One region of the Streptomyces europaeiscabiei genome, then DNA from elsewhere that is predicted to be linked to it. Evidence: riboswitches for the same ligand, from Rfam matches in the RefSeq annotation. Region 1 holds a riboswitch; each other region holds the start of a gene.
The links. A riboswitch is a leader RNA that binds a small molecule or an ion and turns the genes downstream of it on or off. The one in region 1 is predicted to bind cyclic di-AMP.
Positions count from the first base shown of each region.

Region 2: it holds a riboswitch for cyclic di-AMP, as region 1 does, so the genes downstream of both, OG858_RS38575 (LysM peptidoglycan-binding domain-containing M23 family metallopeptidase) here and OG858_RS33855 (M23 family metallopeptidase) in region 1, are expected to answer to the same signal.
Region 3: it holds a riboswitch for cyclic di-AMP, as region 1 does, so the genes downstream of both, OG858_RS28620 (C40 family peptidase) here and OG858_RS33855 (M23 family metallopeptidase) in region 1, are expected to answer to the same signal.

Region 1 covers NZ_CP107841.1:7,755,089-7,760,341, forward strand. Annotated here, with positions in the region: gene OG858_RS33845 (M16 family metallopeptidase) at 203-1,579, shown strand; gene OG858_RS33850 (M16 family metallopeptidase) at 1,576-2,964, shown strand; cyclic di-AMP (ydaO/yuaA leader) riboswitch at 3,168-3,339, shown strand; gene OG858_RS33855 (M23 family metallopeptidase) at 3,353-4,141, shown strand; gene OG858_RS33860 (GntR family transcriptional regulator) at 4,343-5,047, shown strand; gene OG858_RS33865 (HPr family phosphocarrier protein) at 5,219-5,253, opposite strand, start outside.
Region 2 covers NZ_CP107841.1:8,877,608-8,882,860, forward strand. Annotated here, with positions in the region: gene OG858_RS38565 (tyrosine-protein phosphatase) at 1-310, opposite strand, end outside; gene OG858_RS38570 (alpha-galactosidase) at 568-2,643, shown strand; cyclic di-AMP (ydaO/yuaA leader) riboswitch at 2,945-3,103, shown strand; gene OG858_RS38575 (LysM peptidoglycan-binding domain-containing M23 family metallopeptidase) at 3,108-4,112, shown strand; gene OG858_RS38580 (hypothetical protein) at 4,305-4,865, shown strand; gene OG858_RS38585 (DUF6250 domain-containing protein) at 4,938-5,253, shown strand, end outside.
Region 3 covers NZ_CP107841.1:6,516,915-6,522,167, forward strand. Annotated here, with positions in the region: gene OG858_RS28610 (MFS transporter) at 1-282, opposite strand, end outside; gene OG858_RS28615 (MFS transporter) at 676-1,965, shown strand; gene OG858_RS28620 (C40 family peptidase) at 2,199-3,410, opposite strand; cyclic di-AMP (ydaO/yuaA leader) riboswitch at 3,420-3,592, opposite strand; gene pcrA (DNA helicase PcrA) at 3,834-5,253, shown strand, end outside.

The DNA.
Region 1 (5,253 bases):
CGTCAACAGCGTGCGCCGACTGTAACCAGTGACCGCCCGCCGCAACCCCCATCTCGCTCTCGGCGTACGACGCCCGGGAACTTCTCCAGGGGTCCACGCGCTTGCATACAGTGGCAGGACCGGCAGGAGAACAGCGGTTTCCGCGACGATTCCACGACGGATCCCGCGCACACAGCACAGCGATCGAAGGGACGTACCGCCCATGGGTCACACGGCCACAGCCGAGGCCGGCTCCGAAGGCCTGACAGTGAGGGAGCACCGCCTGGACAACGGCCTGCGCGTGGTGCTCTCCGAGGACCACCTGACCCCGGTCGCCGCGGTGTGCCTCTGGTACGACGTCGGTTCGCGCCACGAGGTCGAGGGCCGTACGGGCCTCGCCCACCTCTTCGAGCACCTGATGTTCCAGGGCTCGGGCCAGGTGAAGGACAACGGTCACTTCGAGCTGGTCCAGGGCGCGGGCGGTTCGCTGAACGGCACCACCAGCTGGGAACGCACCAACTACTTCGAGACCATGCCCACCCACCAGCTGGAGCTCGCGCTGTGGCTGGAGGCCGACCGCATGGGCAGCCTGCTGCTCGCGCTCGACCAGAAGAACCTGGACAACCAGCGGGCCGTCGTCCAGAACGAGCGTCGGCAGCGGTACGACAACGTGCCCTACGGCACGGCCTTCGAGAAGATCTTCCGCCTGGCCCACCCCGAGGGCCACCCGTACCGGCACACGCCGATCGGCTCGATGGACGACCTGGAGGCGGCCAGCCTGGAGGACGCCCAGCAGTTCTTCCGGACGTACTACGCGCCCAACAACGCCGTCCTGTCGATCGTCGGCGACATCGACCCGGACCGGACACTCGCGTGGGTGGAGAAGTACTTCGGCTCCATCCCCTCCTACGACGGCAAGCCAGAGCCGCGCAGCGGCGCGCTGCCCGACGTCATGGGCGAGCAGCTGCGCGAGGTCGTCGAGGAGAACGTGCCCGCGCGCGCGTTGATGGCCGCCTACCGGCTGCCGGAGGACGGCACGCGCGCGTGCGACGCGGCCGACCTGGCGCTCACGATCCTCGGCGGCGGCGAGTCGTCCCGCCTCTACAACCGGCTCGTCCGCCGTGACCGTACGGCCGTCACGGCCGGGTTCGGCCTCCTGCGGCTGGCCGGTGCGCCCTCCATGGCGTGGATGGACGTGAAGACCTCCGGTGACGTCGAGGTGCCCGTCATCGAGGCCGCCGTCGACGAGGAGCTCGCCCGGTTCGCCGCGGAGGGGCCCACGGCGGAGGAGATGGAGCGCGCCCAGGCCCAGTTGGAGCGCGAGTGGCTGGACCGGCTCGGCACGGTCTCGGGCCGAGCCGACGAACTGTGCAGGTATGCGGTCCTGTTCGGCGACCCGAAGCTCGCCCTCACCGCCGTCGACCGGGTCCTGGAGGTGACGGCCGACGAGGTCCAGGAGATCGCCAAGGCGCGCCTGAGGCCCGACAACCGCGCGGTGCTCGTGTACGAGCCCGTCGCAGGCGAAGAGGGCGCCGAAGAGGAGGCCGCCGAGGCGGAGGCCGTCGAAACCACCGACGAGAACGAGGAGTCGGCGAAGTGACCGAGCTCGCGACCATGGACTTCCACCCGCAGCCCCAGGCCGGCGACGCCAGGCCCTGGGCGTTCCCGGCGCCCGAGCGCGGCACCCTGGACAACGGTCTGACCGTGCTGCACTGCCACCGCCCCGGCCAGCAGGTCGTCGCCGTGGAGGTCATCCTCGACGCGCCCCTGGACGCCGAGCCGACCGGCCTGGACGGCGTCGCCACCATCATGACCAGGGCGTTCTCCGAGGGCACCGACAAGCACACGGCCGAGGAGTTCGCCGCCGAGCTGGAGCGCTGCGGCGCCACCCTCGACTCGCACGCCGACCACCCCTGCGTACGTCTGTCCCTCGAAGTGCCCGTGTCGCGGCTGGAGAAGGGCCTGGGGCTGCTCGCCGACGCGCTGCGGGCACCCGCGTTCGAGGACAGCGAGATCGAGCGGCTGGTGGCCAACCGGCTCGACGAGATCCCGCACGAGACCGCCAACCCGGGCCGCCGGGCCGCCAAGGAGCTCTACAGGGAGCTGTTCCCGGCCACGTCCCGCATGTCGCGGCCCCGCCAGGGCACCGAGGAGACCGTCGAGGGCATCGACTCCGCGGCCGTACGGGCCTTCTACGAGCGGCACGTACGCCCCGCGACGGCCACCGCAGTGGTCGTCGGCGACCTCGCCGGGGTCGACCTCGACACGCTGCTGGGCGAGACCCTGGGCGCCTGGACCGGCTCCGCGGCCAAGCCGAGCACCGTGCCGTCGGTGAGCGCCGACGACACCGGGCGCGTGATCATCGTGGACCGTCCCGGCTCCGTGCAGACCCAGTTGCTCATCGGCCGGGTGGGCGCCGACCGGCACGACCGTGTGTGGCCGGCCCAGGTGCTTGGCACCTACTGCCTCGGCGGCACCCTCACCTCCCGCCTGGACCGCGTCCTGCGCGAGGAGAAGGGCTACACCTACGGGGTGCGCGCGTTCGGCCAGGTGCTGCGTTCCGCGCCCGACGGCTCGGGCACGGCGATGCTCGCCATCAGCGGCTCCGTCGACACACCCAACACCGGCCCGGCGCTCGACGACCTGTGGACGGTGCTGCGCACCCTCGCCGCCGAGGGGCTGACCGACGCCGAGCGGGATGTCGCCGTGCAGAACCTCGTCGGGGTCGCCCCCCTCAAGTTCGAGACGGCCGCGGCCGTGGCGAACACGCTGGCCGACCAGGTCGAGCAACACCTGCCGGACGACTACCAGTCGACGCTGTACCGCCAACTCGCCGCCACCGGCACGGTGGAGGCCACCGCGGCCGTCGTGAGCGCCTTCCCGGTGGACCGTCTGGTGACCGTCCTCGTGGGCGACGCCGCGCAGATCGAGGAGCCGGTCAGGGCCCTCGGAATCGGTGAAGTCACCGTCGTACCGGCCGAGTAGAAACCGGACAGAAGGACACACGTCCGTGGGGCCCTGGTGACTGAAGAGTCACCAGGGCCCACGTTTGTCCGTATTGATGGCGGAGGCTGTGTGTCTGACCTGTGGCGTACTTAACAAATCCTGTGATCCGTTTGTTATTTCGAAGACGGCGCACTTAGCGTCGGTCCGGCTGTTCGTCAGAGGTTCGCCGCAGCCGCGGCACCGGACAGTCATCGCCGAATCCCCATGGCGCGAGCCCGGGGAGCCGGGGACCCACCGAAGTCCCCTGGGGTGAATCGGGTGCCCTTCGCGAGCGACGCGAAACGAGGGGCAGCCGTAGGAGACCTTCCTGCTCCGAACCCGTCAGCTAACCCGGTAGGCGAGAAGGAAGGAAAGGATCAGCCACTTCATGGCGTTCACCCGCGCCCCCGGCAAGCACCGCCGTCCCGGCCGTGTACAGCGCACGACCACGAGGAACGTGGGCGTAGCCGCTCTCACCACCACCGGTGTCATCGGCACCCTCGCCGGCCCCGCGCTCGCCGCGGAGGAGCCCGCCGTCGAGCAGACCGGCCTGAACCAGATCATCGTCCTCGGCGACACGGTCGCCGACCAGGTGGACGCCCAGGCCGTTGCCCAGCAGCAGGCCGCCGAGGTGGCGGAGGTCAAGAAGAAGGCGCAGGAGGAGGCCCGCAAGGCCGCCGCCGAGAAGGCCGAGCAGGAACGTGCCGCCGCCAAGGAGCGCGAGGAGATCAAGGCACGCGCCGCCCGCGCGGCCGAGCGCGAGCGCCTCAACACCTATGTCTCCCCCATCAGCGGCTCGTACATCTCCACCGGCTACAAGGCCGGCGGCGCCGTCTGGTCCTCCGGCAGCCACACCGGCGTCGACTTCCACGCCGCGTCCGGCACCGCCGTCCACGCGGTGGGCTCCGGCACCGTCGTCGAGGCCGGCTGGGGTGGCGCGTACGGCAACAACATCGTCATCAAGATGACCGACGGCACGTACACCCAGTACGGCCACCTGTCGTCCATCGGCGTCTCCGTCGGCCAGACGGTCACCCCCGGCCAGCAGATCGGCCTCTCCGGGGCGACCGGCAACGTCACGGGCGCGCACCTGCACTTCGAGGCCCGGACGACGGCCGAGTACGGCTCGGACATCGACCCCGCCGCGTATCTGCGCTCGCACGGCGTGAACGTCTGACGCGGCGCGCAACGCTCCCCGAAGGCCCCGGCTCACGAGCCGGGGCTTTTCGCGTTGTGACGTACCTCCTGTCCCGTACCTCCTGTCCAAAAAATATCCCTGGATTCCGGCCTGCCATCGGAAATTCCGGCCCGCTGCAATAGAGTCGCTGGAACACACGTCAATCATCGACGTTTCACGGGGATTAAGGCGGAGGTCGGTATGCGTATTCCGGCGCACTCGGTATGCACGGCGATCCGTGATGACATCGTCGCGGGTGTCTACGAGCGCGGCAGCCGTCTCACCGAGGAACTGCTCGCCCGCCGGTACGGCGTCAGCCGGGTCCCCGTGCGCGAGGCGCTGCGCACGCTGGAGGCCGAGGGCTTCGTGGTGACCCGACGGCACGCGGGCGCGTGCGTCGCCGAGCCGACCGAGCAGGAGGCCGCCGACCTGCTGGAGATGCGCATGCTGCTGGAGCCGTTGGGCGCCGCCCGTGCCGCCCAGCGCCGCACGGAGGCGCACCTCAAGGTGTTGCGAGGCCTGGTCAGGCTGGGGCAGGAGCGGGCCAGGAGGGGCACCAGCGAGGATCTGCGCTCCCTGGGCGGCTGGTTCCACGAGACGCTCGCACAGGCGTCCGGCAGCCCCGCCCTGACGTCGACACTCGCCCAGCTGCGGCACAAGATCGCCTGGATGTACGCGGTCGAGGCGCCCGCCGACCCCGTGGAGTCCTGGGCGGAGCACGGCGGCATCGTGGACGCCGTCGCGCGCGGCGACAGCGACCGGGCCCGCACCATCACGTCCCTGCACACCGAGCGCGCCACCGCCGCGCACCGGCTCCGATTTCCGGGCGGGGCCGGCGGGGCGGAGCGCCCGGACCGTGTGAGGACTTCGCAACACCCCGTAAACACGCCGAGTCTGCGGCATTAACACGGGAGCCGTATACAAAGAGGCAAGAATTCCGAGGGGTATTCTTTCTGCTGCCCACGGAACGCCGAACAGGACGAAAAATACGAAGGGCCCGCCCGATAAATCGGACGAGCCCTTCGGTGTGTGGGCGGGTGGCCTTTCAGGCCTTTTCCGTTCCGCCTACCCGGCCGCTCAGACCGTCTCGGGGAGTTCTTCGAGCCCCTCGG
Region 2 (5,253 bases), 1.1 Mb from region 1:
GGACCATCTTCCAGAACTCGGCGCCGTCCGCCGGGTCGCTCAGCGGCAGGTTCACATTGAGCACGCCGGGCAGCGAGACGTCCGGGCCCTCCAGCTTGAGATCGGCCGCGTTGCGGAAGTCGAAGACCGTGTGCAGGCCCAGGGAGGCCAGGAACGCGGTGTCCTCGTCGGTCGCGTGCGCGAGGTGGCCACTGCGGAACAGGACCCCGTGACGCACCCGACGGCCGTCCACCGTCGGCAGACCGCCCACATCGCGGAAGTTACGCACTCCGGTCAGCTCGGGCTCGGTCGACGGGATCTGCTGCGTCACTGGGGCTCCTCCCATCCGGCCGTCGGCGCGATCGTCGACGGGCGCGCACTCGACACCGAGGCGCGCACTCGACCATACGACATGGGTGCGTACGCCAATGAGTTGTCCACAGGGGCCGTGGCGGGGGCTCGCCCGTACTTGTCCACAGGCGCTGAGGAAGGCGCGGTGGACGTTGTCCACAGGTGCCGTCGAGCGCCCGGAGCGACCTGCGATGATGTTGAAGCCCGATTACGCCTGTTCGAATCTGTGGGGTCTTGATGTTGGAAATCGGCGCAGACGGCCGGACCTGGCTTCTCACCGGGCCCAGAAGCAGCTATGCCCTGCGGCTCACGGAGAACGACGAACTGCTGCACCTGCACTGGGGTCCCCGGATCGCGCTCGCTGACGTCGAGGAACTGGCCGCCCGGCAGCAGCTGCCGTACTGGCCGTTCGAGGCCCCGGTCGACGGACACGAGGAGTACCCCGTCGAGGGCGGTCCCCGTTTCACCCGTCCCGCCCTCTCCGTGCGCACGGACGAGCGGCGCGGCACCGAGTGGACCTTCCGGGAGTACGAGGCCGACGGCGACGAGCTGCGGCTGCGGTTCACCGACGACGGACTCGGGATCACGCTGCACTACCGGCTGCGCGACGACGTGATCGAGCGCTGGGTGACCCTCGTCAACGACGGGCCGGCGGTGGAGCTGCTGAGGGCCGACTCGGCGACCTGGACGCTGCCGTCGCGCGTCGAGGAGACCTGGCGGCTGTCCCAGCTGCACGGGCGATGGGCGGCCGAGTCCCGGCTCCTGCGCGGGGACCTCGCCTACGGCGAGAAGGTCATCGGCAGTCGGCGCGGGCACACCGGGCACCAGCACCTGCCCTGGGTCGCGCTCGACACCGACGCCACCGAGGAGCGCGGCGAGGTCTACGGCTGCGCCCTCGGCTGGTCGGGGTCCTGGCGGATCGCGGTGGCTCAACTCGCGGACGCGCGCGTGCAGATCACCGGCGGCGCCGGATACGACGAGTCCGGACTGCTGCGGCTGGACACGGGGGAGACGTTCACCACGCCCGTCTTCGCCGGCCTGTGGAGCGACGCAGGCTTCGGCGGGGCGAGCCGCGCCTGGCACGCGTACCAGCGGACGTACATCATCCCGGACGCGGACCAGGACCGGCCGGTGCTCTTCAACTCCTGGGAGGCCACCGAGTTCGACATCTCCGAGGAACAGCAGGGGACGCTCGCGCGGCGGGCGGCGGCCATCGGGGTCGAGCTGTTCGTCGTGGACGACGGCTGGTTCGGGGCGCGTACGAGCGACCGCGCCGGCCTCGGCGACTGGACACCCAATCCGGACCGCTTCCCGAAGGGGCTGAAGCCGCTCGCCGACTATGTGCACGCCCTGGGGATGCAGTTCGGCATCTGGGTCGAGCCCGAGATGGTCAACCCGGACAGCGAGCTGTACCGGGCGCACCCCGAATGGGCACAGTTCCAACCGGGACGAAAGAGGACGGAGCTGCGCAATCAGCTCGTACTCAACCTCGCGCGCGAGGACGTCCAGGAATACCTCTGGGAACGGCTGGACGCGCTGTTGTCCAGCGCGCCGATCGACTATGTGAAGTGGGACTTCAACCGCTGCTTCACGGATGCCGGCTGGCCCGGAGAGCCGTACCCGCAGAAGCTGTGGGTCGAGCACGTGCGCGCCTTCTACGCGCTGCTGGACCGGCTGCGGGCCGCGCACCCGGGAGTGGCGTTCGAGTCGTGCTCGGGCGGCGGCGGCCGGATCGACCTCGGGGTGATGGCCCGGACGGACCAGGTGTGGACGTCCGACAACACCGATCCGCTCGACCGGCTCGCCATCCAGCACGGCTTCAGCCAGATCCACCCGGCCCGGACCATGGCCGCGTGGGTCACCGACAGCCCGAACAACCAGCTCAACGGCCGGGTCAGCTCGCTGCGGTTCCGCTTCGTCAGTGCCATGGCGGGTGTGCTCGGCGTCGGCGGCGACCTCACCGAGTGGACGGAGGAGGAACTGGCCGAGGCGGGGAGCTGGGTCGGGCTGTACAAGGAGATCCGGCCGGTTGTGCAGCGCGGCGACCTCTACCGGCTGCGGCCGCCGACGGGCGGACTGAGTGCCGTGCAGTACGTCCACGGCGACGAGGTCGTCGTCCTCGCCTGGCTCCAGGCCCAGCACTACGGCGAGCCGTCGGCCCCGCTCCGGCTGCGCGGACTCGACCCGACGGAAACGTACGAGTGCCGTGAAACGGGTGAAATGCATCGAGGTGCGGTGCTGTTGCACCACGGGCTGCGGACAGGACTGCGCGGTGACCTCGATGCGACGGTTATCCGCCTACGTCGTACTTGAGTGATCTGTCCGAAATGCAGCCGTAATTCCAACAAGCCCTGTAATAAAGCCTACTGGCACGTAGGTGCGTGAGCAGCGTCATATTCGTGACGTTCCGCTGTCGCCATGTTCACGTAATTCGTATGTGCTTACAGGGCGTTGGGCAACATTCAAGACCGGTCCTTTACGGAGTGTAATCGTGAATTGATGTAAGGATCAGGGGGGAAGACGCACAGGAAGTCCCAATGGTTGTCTCTGTGGGCACAAGTCGCTTACGTTCGGCGTCAATCCGGACGGACGCCCAATCCTGCCGCCGACCGGAGCCGCGTACCGACCCGATCCACGGCAGGAGCGGGGGACCCACAGGTAGTACCGCCTGTTCCGGTCTCCGGAACGGCTAGGGGTAAAGCCGTGCGCAAGCACGGCCGGACATCTCCAGTCCGCACCCGACAGCTCACCTCGCAGGCGCCGGAGAGGAATTCGCCATGCCCGCGAAGGGTAAGCACCGCCGTCCGAAGTCCCAGCGTTTCACCCGCTCGATCGCCGCCGCCGGGACCGGTGGCGCGGCGCTCGCGCTGCCGCTGATCGGAGCCGCCGGCGCCCACGCCGCGACCCCGACGGCCGCCGTTTCCGGTGTGTCCGAGAAGGCCGCCACGATCGCCACCGAGAAGGCCGCGGCCGAGGCGGGCGCACGGATCGAGCAGGCCGAGAAGGCCGCGCAGGCGGAGAAGACCGCCACCAAGAAGGCGGCGACCAAGACCTACTCGGTGAAGGTCGGCGACTACCTCTCGAAGATCGCGGACGAGCAGGACGTCGAGGGGGGCTGGAAGCAGCTCTACTCGGACAACCGCGAGAAGATCGGCTCCGACCCGTCGCTCATCCACCCGGGGCTGAAGCTGTCGATCGGCGGGCAGGCCGCGTCGGGCGGTACGTCGCAGTCGTCGAAGCCGCAGCTGTCGCAGTCCTCGACGGCCGCCGGGTCCTCCCAGTCGTCGAAGTCCGCAGACTCCGCGAAGCAGGAGTCGAAGGACACCCAGGCGTCGACCTCCACGTCGAGCGGCCAGTCCTCGTCGTCCAACAGCTCCGGCTTCAGTCTGCCCATCCAGGGCGCCACCGTCGGCACCGCGTACAAGACCGCCGGCAGCATGTGGTCCAGCGGGTACCACACGGGCGTCGACTTCGTGGCCCCCACCGGGACCACCCTCAAGTCCGTGGGTGCGGGCACCGTCGTCTCCGCCGGCTGGGGCGGCGCGTACGGCAACCAGGTCGTCATCAAGCTCGCCGACGGCTACTACGCCCAGTACGCCCACCTGTCCTCGATCTCCGTCTCCGCGGGGCAGTCCGTGAGCGGCGGCCAGCAGATCGGTCTCTCCGGCGCGACCGGCAACGTCACCGGGCCGCACCTGCACTTCGAGATCCGCACCACCCCCAACTACGGCGCGGACATCGACCCGCTGGCCTACCTTCGCTCGAAGGGCGTCAGCGTCTGAGGCGCAGCCGCACGACCGCACCGAAGGCCGGCCCCCGTGATCCGCGGGGCCGGCCTTCGGCGTTCCCGGAGAGTCGGCCTTCTTCCGTGTCGGCTGCCCCCGCCACGGCCCCTGGCGAGGCGTGATCACCGTATTGCGATCTCGTGGCATGGCTGATCAAAGTCTCGACAGGTATGTGAATGAGCGGACACAGTGGTCTCCGTAAGCGCTTTCTACGCCTTGGGGGTCTTCGTGTCCGGCGTCGACCGACGCACTGCCGTCAAGAGCCGCGTCCTCGTGAGCGCTGCGGTGGCCGTGCGGCTTCCGGCCCGGGCCGCTGCGCCCGCTCTCGCCTCCGGTGAGCCGGGCGTGGTGCGTCCCGATGACCGGCGGCTCGTCTCCGACGGCCACTGGAGCCGCACCGCCGAGGCCGCCACCGTCGACTCCGGCTCCCGGCCGCCCTTCCGGTTCACCGGTGGCGGCGTCCGCGCCCTGTTCGGCGTCGCGTCGGTCACCTTGCCCGCGCAGATCCACGTGTCGGCGGACGGCGGCCCGAAACGGTTGTACGCCGTCGGCCGGAGCGGACCCGACTCGCGCAAGGGCCGGGCCGCGTCCTCCTGTTCCTCCTGTTCCTCCTGTTCTTCCTGCGGTTTCACCTGCAACGCGGACACCGGCGCAGCAACCGACGTCGCGGGCAGGACAGGGTGGGATTCCCCGCCCTCGGCGAACAGTCGGTGCCGGAAGGGCAGCACCGCCCCCACCGCGGTCGAGTGACCGCGGACCTCACCCCACATGGGCTGGAATCCCCCTCTTTTTGGAGCGGGTGAATGTCAAAGAAGGAGCGTCATGACCACTCGCAGAGCCTTCGGGACCCTTGCCGCCGGCGCGGCCCTCGCGGCGCTCGCCCCGGCGGGGACGGCGTCCGCGAGCCGCCGCCGCGGCCGGCTGATCGCCGCCGACGACTTCCGGCACGGGCTCGGGCAGTGGGCCCTGGAGTTGGAGAGGGGCGGGGCGGTCACGGCCTCGCGCGGGGTGCTGGATGTCGACGTGCCCGCCGGAGCCACGGTCTGGTTCAAGCGGAAGCTGGCAGGGCCGTACGTCGTCGAGTACACGGCCACGCCGGTCTCCGCGGGCGGGGTCAACGACCGGGTCTCCGATCTCA
Region 3 (5,253 bases), 1.2 Mb from region 1:
CCGCCGTCGCCCCATCCGGTCGATGACCGGACCGGTGATGAGCGCGGCGAGCACTGCGGGCAGCAGGGTGCAGAACGCGACGATCCCGGCCTTGGAGGCGCTGCCCGTGCTCTGCAGCACGAACCACGGCACGCCCGTGTATGTGAGGCAATTCCCTGCGATCGAAACGAGGTTGGCGGCAAGAACCGTTGCCAGAGGGCGGCGATCAACCGTCCCGAAGTATTCGGACACTACGGTGGTCTCCCATAGGGGGAAGCGCCCACCGTGAACGAAGCAGGTCAGCCGGTGGGCGAAGCGAAGTGGTCGGCGTCTGGCGCGCATGGCGAGGCGCACCGCGGTGCGGTGTTCACAAGCAGCGCCTCCAACACTTCGCCGGGATGACCACCCGGCACTCCATGCATTGTGGCGTCGGGCATCGGCCCTCCGCAACGACGATCCGTCGCAATGGACGAGCTCACACAGGCAATTGACCGAGTTGCGCCCATGAGGACAGATCTGCTGACCATCTGGATCTCGGAGCGCCATGCTTCAAGGCGCTAGGAAGAAAAACACATACTTAGCGATCAGATCGCTCGGAAATATCGATGAGAACTGAAACACAGGGCACATCCAGCTGTCGTTGTGTGACCTGTTCCGGCATCGCCTGCCGGTGATCTTCGCTGGTACGGTCCGGTCATGGCGCGCCTAGCGGAAGTTCCTGGGTACGTACGTTTCTGGACCGCCTCGGCTGTGTCGGCTTTCGGTTCTCAGGTCACGGGGCTGGCCTTGCAGATCCTTACCGCGGTGACGCTGAGCGCATCCGCCACGGAGGTAGGCATCGTCAACGCCGCGCGCTGGGTCCCGTATCTGCTCTTCGGACTCATAGCCGGCGTCTTGGTGGACCGCTGGCGACGCAAGCCGATGATGGTCGCCACGGATCTCGGGAGGGCAGTACTGCTCGGTGCGATACCCGTGCTGTATGCGCTGGATCTGCTCAGCATTCCCGCGCTGTGCGCGTTCGTCTTCGCGTTCGGGGTGCTGTCTTTGCTGTTCGAGGCGGCGAACCAGTCGTATGTGCCACAGCTGGTACCGAAAGAGCTGCTCAACGCGGGGTACGCCCGTGTGCAACAGGCCGACGCGGTGGCCGGCTCGACCGGCCCTCTCATCGCCGGGGTACTGATCAAAATCATGGGCGCGCCCCTTGCCGTACTGGTGGACGCCCTCACCTATCTGCTATCCGGCCTGCTCCTCGCCTCGGTGAAGGCGCCTGCCCCCGTCCCCGATCGAGGCGCACGGCGCAGCCTGGCCAGCGAGCTGCGCGAGGGCGTGGCATGGGTCTACCGGCATCGCACGCTGACGTCCATCGCCCTGACCTCGCACGCGATGCTCCTCTTCAACAGCATGGTGAGCACGGTCTTCGTGGTCTTCGCCCTGCACGGCCTCAGGATCGGCGAATTCGGTCTGGGGGTCACCTATGCCTGCGCGAGTGTCGGCGTATTACTCGGCGGTGCGCTCTCCGGGCGCGTGGCCGGAAGACTGGACGTCGGCGCCACCCTGATCGCCTTCCGCCTGCTCGCCGCCATCGGCTGGCTGCCCCTGGTCCTGGCCGAGCGCGGACCGTGGGCGCTTGCCTCCGTGTCGCTCGCCTTCTTTCTCGTGTCCCTGGCCATCGGCATCGAAAGCCCGGTGGAGATGAGCTACCGCCAGGCGGTGACACCCGACCGGCTGCGCGGGCGGATGAACGCGACGATCCGCTCGATGAACTGGGGAATGGTAGCGGTGGGGGCACCGCTTGGCGGAGTAATCGCCGACCAGGTCAGCTATCGCTTCGCCCTGTGGATCGGACTGTCCGGGGCAGTCGTCCAGGCGCTCGCGCTGGCAGTTTCTCCTACCCGCAGGGCCCGTGCTGCCGACGAACTCGATCCCTCGACAGCTGACCCGACACGGCGCGGCGCAGCAGCTGCTGCCGAGGAGGCCAAGGACTGATCAACTCGCCATGGCGTCTTGCGCCCGGCCCGACCTGGCGTCACTCCAGCCTCATCCCGCAGAGCACGTCAATGCTCCTACCCCGCAAGCCCTCAAGTGTCGCCAGAACCCAGCTTTCACCAACACATCCACGCCACCCGGCTGCCGGCCGTCTCACCGACTTCGCGTCACGCGCAACGTAGGCGCAGAGTCAGTGAGAAAGCGCAAAGTGGCAAGGGAACCTACACGTGCCGTTACGCAGGCCGCACCACGCTGTGGATCGACGACTCCCCGTCGTAGAAGACCGACTCCTCGCGGACGTACGTCCCCGGATTCGGGGCGTGGATCATCATGCCGTTGCCGATGTAGAGGCCGACGTGGCTGATGTTGTCGTAGAAGAAGACCAGGTCACCGGGTCTGGCGTTGGCGAGGGAGACGGCGGTGCCGGAGGTGGCCTGGTCGTAGGTCGTGCGGGGGATATCGACGCCGGCGGCCTTCCAGGCGGCCTGGGCGAGGCCGGAACAGTCGTAGGAGCCGGGGCCGGTGGCGCCCCAGACGTACGGCTTGCCGATCTGCGCGCGGGCGAAGGCGAGGGCCTTGGTGGCCTTCGAGGCGTAGGTCGAGTCCTCGGCCGGGGCGACGGTCTCGGAGGTGGCGTCGGCGGACGTCTCGGCGCCGGTGGAGGTCTCCTCCTGGGTTCCCTGGGTTCCCTGGCCGCCTTGGGCTTCCTGGGTCTCCTGGGGCGCCCAGGTCGTCGGCTGTGCCGCCTGCTGCCGCGCGAGTTCCTCTGCCTTGCGGTCGGCCTCCTCCTGCTCGCGCTGTTCGAGCGCGGCGAGCCGGGCCTTCTCGCCGGCGGTGATGGTGGAGAGCAGTTCGCGGGCCTCGGCGAGCTTCGCCTGGACCTTGGCCTTTTTGGCCTTGAGGGTGTTCTGTGACTCGGTGAGCTGTTCGAGGCCGTCGCTCGCCTCCTGGCGCTGCTCCGTCGCCTCCGCCTGCTGGGTGACGTACGCGTCGACGGAGTCCTGCCGGCGGTCCGTCAACCGGTCCATCAGCTGGTTCTGGTCGAGGTGGTCCTGTGGGTCATCCGCCAGGAGCAGCGAGGCCTGGTCGGGGGCGGCCGCGCCCGTGCGGTACTGATCCGTGGCGAGCGGACCGAGATCCTCCCGCGCCTCGTTGAGTTTCTCCGTGCGCTTGGCGACGCCGTCGAGGAGGGTGTCGACCTGCTTCTTCTGCTTGGTCGTCTTCTCCTTGGCCGCGTTGTAGTTCTCGGTCGCCGAACCTGCCTGGCGGTAGAGGGCGTCGACCTTCTTCTCGACCTCCTCCAGGCTCGGCTTGGCGTCGGCCGAGGGGGCGGCGGTGGCCGTCTGGGAGAGCAGGGCCACGGAGGTGAGGGCGGCCGTGGCGAGAGCGGGGGTGCGTATGCCCGCGCGCGTTCCGGCCGGACGCGGCTTGCGGTGCGGCGCCATGGTTCGGCGTCTCCTTCCGTATTCCGCCTACCGAGTTAGCTGTCGGGTTCGGGCGCAAGCTTCGGAAGGTTTGCCCTACGACCCTTGCCGCATGCGGCGGTCGGGTCGATTCACCCCAGAGATCGGTGGGTCCCCGGCTCCGGCTGCCTCGGGAGGCGTACCGGACTCGGCGGAGGCTGTGCGGCCCGGCGACGTTCGCCGGTTGGGTCGTACGGCCCAAAGGAAAAAGCTAGCCAACTCGTGTGGCCCGTGTGAAGGTTGATGTGCGATATGCCCGATACGTTTTCGTGACCTTAGCCTCTTCGGCGCGACAGGCGGTACGCTCGATCGCTCACCGTCGCAAAGCCGTCGCGGTGGGTGGCGAATGCGGACTTTCCGGGGTGGCCTCTCGCTGTCAGTGGGGGCGCCTAGACTCGGAGAGCGATGAGCAGCCTCTTTGACGACAGCTTCCTGGCGGACCTCCAGGCCCCCCGCGGTCATGCGGAGGAACCCCCGCCGCCGCCCGAGGACGATCACGTACCGGAGCCGCTTCCGGACGATCTGTTCGGCGGGAAGTTCGACGTGCCTCCGGACCGGGACGCCTACTACCGCGACGGTGCCCCCCGCCCGGTGATCGACGCGGCGGCGCTCCTGGACGGGCTGAACGAGAACCAGCGCGCGGCCGTGGTCCACGCGGGCTCGCCCCTGCTCATCGTGGCCGGTGCCGGCTCCGGAAAGACCCGGGTGCTCACCCACCGCATCGCGCATCTGCTCGGCGAGCGGCAGGTCCACCCGGGCCAGATCCTCGCGATCACCTTCACCAACAAGGCCGCGGGCGAGATGAAGGAACGCGTCGAGCAGCTCGTGGGACCGCGCGCCAACGCTATGTGGGTCATGACCTTCCACAGCGCGTGTGTACGGATCCTGCGGCGCGAGTCGAAGAGGCTCGGCTTCACGTCCTCCTTCTCGATCTACGACGCCGCCGACAGCAAACGGCTGATGGCGCTCGTCTGCCGTGATCTGGACCTCGATCCGAAGCGCTTCCCGCCCAAGTCCTTCAGCGCCAAGATCTCGAACCTGAAGAACGAGCTGATCGACGAGGAGGACTTCGCCGCCCAGGCCGCCGACGGCTTCGAGAAGACCCTCGCCCAGGCCTACGCGCTCTACCAGTCCCGCCTCCGCGAGGCGAACGCGCTCGACTTCGACGACCTGATCATGACGACGGTCAATCTGCTGCGCGCCTTCCCGGACGTCGCCGAGCACTACCGCCGCCGCTTCCGCCACGTCCTCGTCGATGAGTACCAGGACACCAACCACGCGCAGTACTCCCTGGTCAGAGAGCTGGTCGGCACCTTTGAGCACCCCGTCGACGTACCGCCCAACGAGTGGGACGTACCCCCTGCCGAGCTCTGCGTCGTGGGTGACGCCGACCAGTCGATCTACGCCTTCCGCGGCGCGACCATCCGGAACATCCTCCAGTTCGAGGAGGACTACCCGGACGCGACGACGATCCTGCTGGAGCAGAACTACCGCTCCACCCAGACCATCCTGAGCGCGGCCAACGCGGTCATCGAGCGCAACGAGTCCCGCCGCCCCAAGAACCTGTGGACCAACGCGGGCGCGGGTGCGCAGATCACCGGCTATGTCGCCGACACCGAACACGACGAGGCCCAGTTCGTCGCCGACGAGATAGACCGACTGACGGACGCGGGCGACGCGAAGGCCGGAGACGTCGCCGTCTTCTACCGGACGAACGCCCAGTCCCGAGTCTTCGAAGAGATCTTCATCCGCGTCGGCCTGCCCTACAAGGTCGTCGGCGGCGTCCGCTTCTACGAGCGTAAGGAGGTCCGGGACGTCCTCGCGT